DNA from 2 places in the Nonomuraea sp. NPDC049625 genome. Region 1 is predicted to be linked to the other one. Evidence: riboswitches for the same ligand, from Rfam matches in the RefSeq annotation. Region 1 holds a riboswitch; the other holds the start of a gene.
The links. A riboswitch is a leader RNA that binds a small molecule or an ion and turns the genes downstream of it on or off. The one in region 1 is predicted to bind cobalamin.
Positions count from the first base shown of each region.

Region 1 (2,194 bases):
AGGTCGTGGTCGTGCCCGTCCACTCGCCGTTCGGGGACTTCGAGGCGTTCGGCGCCCACCTGCTCGCCAGTCCGGGCCAGACGCAGCTGGCGGGCGGGCCCCAGGGGGAGCCCGACCACCTGCTGTTCGGCCTGATCGCCAGGGGGCTCGGCGCCGACACCCGCCAGCTCGAGTACACCGGCTACCCCAGCAGCCAGGAGGCCGTCACCGCGCTGCTGTCCGGCAAGGCCGCGGCGGCCGCGGGCCCGCTGGCCGACTGGCGCGCGAGCATCAAGGCCGGCCAGGTCAAGGCGCTCGCGGTGTCCTCGGCCAGGCAGGTGCCCGGCCTCGACGCGCCGACGCTGCTGGAGTCCGGCGTACGGGTCGACTTCGTGGACTGGGCGGCGGCCTTCGGGCCCGAGCGCATGACGGATGAGAGCCGCGAATCGGCCATCCGCATGTGCGAGGACGTGACCGGATCGGCCGACTGGGAGGCGGCCTGCCGGTCCGCGGGCTGGATCTCGATCCCGCTCAGCGGCGCCGACTTCAAGCAGTGGCTGGGCTCCGAGGTCGAGCGCACCCGCGCCGTCCTGCGGGATCTCGGTCTGCTCGGCACCACCAAGGCCACAACATGCTGGGGTAGTTGCGGGAACGGCCACTAGATGTAGGATCCTGCTCGTCGCTGGTTCGCCTCTCCGGAGGCGGAGCAAAAGGGAACCCGGTGTGATTCCGGGGCTGCCCCGCAGCGGTGAGCGGGAACGACCGCCGTCAGGTGCACTGGAGCGATCTGGGAAGCGACGGCCATTAGGAGCGATGCGCGCGCCCGCGAGCCCGAAGACCTGCCAGCGGTGTGCCCGGGCCGCCCGCCCGGCACGAAGTGACCATGGCCTCGCGGGAGGGCCGGGGAGCGAAACGGCCGGGGGATGATCCGTGCCGCCGTGCTCTCGCGCGCCCTCACGGGGGACGAGCTCGCGAGGAGAGAGCACGTGACGCAGATCATCGAGGTCGATCGCCGCCTGGCCATCGAGGAGGCCGCCGCCCGGGTCATCACCGACCCGGCCAACTCCCGGGTCGCCGCCCGGCTCCTGGCCGAGGAGATCGCCGACGAGGCCGCCGCGCACGGGGTGCGGACGTTCTCCGAGTCCATCGCCGCCACCCACGCGGCCGGGCTGATCCAGGACGGGCTGGCGGAGTTCGTCGCCGCGCACGCCGCCGAGCTGGACGCGCTGGTCTCCGTGGCGGCGGACGACCGGTTCGAGTATTTCGGGTTGCGCACCGTCTATGACCGCTACCTGCTGCGCCACCCCGAGACGCGGGCGGTGCTGGAGCGCCCGCAGCACTTCTTCCTCCGCGTGGCCTGCGGGCTGTCGGAGTCGGTGGCGGAGGCCGCCGAGCTCTACGCGCTCATGTCCACGCTGTCGTACCTGCCCAGCTCGCCCACGCTGTTCAACTCGGGCGCGCGCCGCCCGCAGCTGTCGTCGTGCTTCCTGCTCGACTCGCCGCGCGACGAGCTGGAGGCGATCTACGACCGGTACGGGCAGGTGGCGCGGCTGTCGAAGTACGCCGGAGGCATCGGCATCGCCTGGACCCGGGTGCGCTCGCGCGGCTCCCTGATCCGGGGCACCAACGGCCACTCCAACGGCATCGTCCCGTGGCTGCGCACGCTCGACTCGTCCGTCGCGGCCGTCAACCAGGGCGGGCGGCGCAAGGGCGCGGCCTGCGTCTACCTGGAGACCTGGCACGCCGACATCGAGGAGTTCCTGGAGCTGCGCGACAACACCGGCGAGGACGCCCGCCGCACCCACAACCTGAACCTGGCGAACTGGGTGCCCGACGAGTTCATGCGCCGGGTGGAGGCGGACGAGGTCTGGTCGCTGTTCGACCCGAAGGAGGTGCCCGACCTCACCGACCTGTACGGTGACGCGTTCACGCGGGCGTACCGCGCGTACGAGGCCGCCGGGCGACATGTCCGGCAGATCCCGGCCAGGACCCTGTACGGCCGGATGATGCGCACGCTCGCCCAGACCGGGAACGGCTGGATGACCTTCAAGGACGCCGCCAACCGCACCTCCAACCAGACCGGCCGCCCCGGGAACGTCATCCACCTGTCGAACCTGTGCACCGAGATCCTGGAGGTCACCAGCGACGCCGAGACCGCGGTCTGCAACCTCGGCTCGATCAACCTGGCCGCCCACCTCCTGGCCGGTGACCTGGC
Region 1 covers NZ_JBFAOQ010000003.1:63,209-65,402, reverse strand. The annotation lists gene AB0J87_RS13835 (tripartite tricarboxylate transporter substrate-binding protein) at 1-641, shown strand, start outside; cobalamin riboswitch at 646-841, shown strand; gene AB0J87_RS13830 (ribonucleoside-diphosphate reductase subunit alpha) at 966-2,194, shown strand, end outside.

Region 2 (2,194 bases), on a different contig from region 1:
CGGGCGGCGGGACGCCCGGTCGCAGGCCCACCCGAACAGCACGCCGAAGGCCGCCCAGAAGACGAGCTGCGTCCCCAGCGACGCGAGCCTGAACTGCCACAACAGCGTGGCGGGGAAACCGTCGGGCACCTCGTTCACGGTCGGCAGCAGGGTCCACGCCGCGATCACCGGAACCAGGAACGCCGCCACCGCCGCGCCCCACCGCGCCCACGGCCCGGCGGTGACCCGGCGCGCCGTGGCCACCGCGATCGCCGTCGCGGCCAGCCCGACGAGAATCGTGACCACGTAGAGCAGGGTGCGGCTGTTGATCGTCTCCGGGTCGCCCACGGCCGGTGGGTTGGCCGGATACTTCACGAACGGCACAAGGATCACCGCCACGAACGCCGTCCCGGCGGCGGCGAGGGCCAGCCCGCCGTCCGACCGGGGGCCGACCCGTCCGCGCAGGCCCGCGTACACGAGGGCGAAGATCCCTCCTACGGCCAGCCCGTACAGGCCCGTGGCCAGGAAGAGCCCGGCCTTCTGTCCCGGCCTGCCGACGAGTGCCTCCTCGCCGTGGTCATGGCCGGGCGCTTCCTGGGCGGCATGGGCCTCCTCCAGCGCGATGGCGCTGTCCACCCCCGGTTCCCCGAAGGCGAAGGCGAAGCCGCCCGCGATCAATCCGGCCAGCAGGCCCAGAAGCAGGCCCCTGACCAGCAGGGTGCGTACCATGCGCGTGCCTAGTGGCAGGGAACGCCGAGCAGGTGGCGTCCGTCGTGCATGAGTTCGTGCAGGTAGGCACCGGTTTGCGAGATGGCCCCGTTGTCCATCAGCACCAGGTAGGCGACCAGCAGCAGCACCGGAACGGCGAGCAGCCACAGCCGCAGACGGGGGAAGGGGATTGCCGAAGGAGTGGACAGACCACTCATACATGCCTCCTCAGGGATGACGCGTCCCGACCAACGAGGTCACGGAAGTCCAAGCGACCTGGCTCCCGGGATCTACGTCCCGGATACAGTGGCGCGTCCGCACCGGCATCTCACCGGATTTCCCTTGGACAACCGTGAAATCTACCGGAATGTATCCCTTACTCCCGTTCGAGTCAATGACGCGAGCGCCGCGTAGGGTACGGGGGATGAGGCGGTTCCTGGATGGGCCGGCCGCGGCGATCGTGGTCGGGATGTTCTGGTTGCCGCCGACGTTCGCCTCCGCGGACCGGTCACGGCTGGTGGCCGGGCTGGTGCTGGCCTGCGTCACAGGCGCGGTGATGGCCCTGCGACGGCGACTGCCGACCGTGTCGCCGCTGCTCGCCGCGGGCGCGACCATCGCCGGGAGCGTCCTGGGGGTGTGCCAGGACCCGATGCTGGCCGCGGCGTGGTGCCTGTATCCGCTCGCGGTCGCGCGCGCCGGCCGCACCCGTACGATCGTCCTCGTCCTCGCCGGCCTCCTCACGGCGCTGGCGGCGGTGGCGGCGGTCCCGGGCGAGGACGCGAGCGGCGCCGGGCAGCGGCTGACGCTGGCCGTGGCCGCGTTGAGCGTGTCCTGGCTGCTCGGCACGGCGGCCGGCAGGCAGATCGCGGCCGCCCGGGAGGCGGAGCGGGCCCGGGTGCAACTGGCGGTGGCGCGTGACGTGCACGACGTCGTCGGCCACGCGCTCGGCGTGATCAGCGCGGAGGCGGGGGTGACCCGGAGCCTGGCCGACGCGAGCGAGCAGGAGTTACGCGACACGCTGGCCGGCGTCGAGTCGCACGCGAGGAGGGCGCTGGAGGAGATGCAGGCACTCGTACGCGGGCTGCGGTCCGAGCCCGGCGCGCCGGAGGGTGTCGCGGGGATCGCGCGGCTGGACGGACTCGTGGCGGCGACCCGCGCGGCGGGCGTGGGCGTCGAGGCGAGGATCGAGGTGAACGGCCCGGTCGATGACGTGGCCGGGGCGGTGGCGTACCGGATCGTCCAGGAGTCGCTGGGCAACGTGGTGCGGTACGCGGCGGGCGCGGCCTGCTCGGTGGACCTCCGGCAGGTCGGCGGGGAGATCGTCGTGCGGGTGCGCGACCACGGCCCCGGCGCCCGACCGGCGCGCGGCGGGGACGGGTCGGGGCGCGGCGGGGACGGGTCGGGGCTGCGGGGGATGCGTGAGCGGGCCCGGCTGGTGGGCGGCACGGTGACCTGGGGAAACCATCCGGAGGGCGGGTTCGAGGTGCGCGCCAGGCTGCCGGTCCGG
Region 2 covers NZ_JBFAOQ010000008.1:172,643-174,836, forward strand. The annotation lists gene AB0J87_RS32750 (histidine phosphatase family protein) at 1-31, opposite strand, end outside; gene AB0J87_RS32755 (CbtA family protein) at 1-708, opposite strand, end outside; gene AB0J87_RS32760 (CbtB-domain containing protein) at 717-905, opposite strand; cobalamin riboswitch at 940-1,069, opposite strand; gene AB0J87_RS32765 (ATP-binding protein) at 1,112-2,194, shown strand, end outside.
Region 2: another riboswitch for cobalamin. It lies ahead of AB0J87_RS32760 (CbtB-domain containing protein); the one in region 1 lies ahead of AB0J87_RS13830 (ribonucleoside-diphosphate reductase subunit alpha).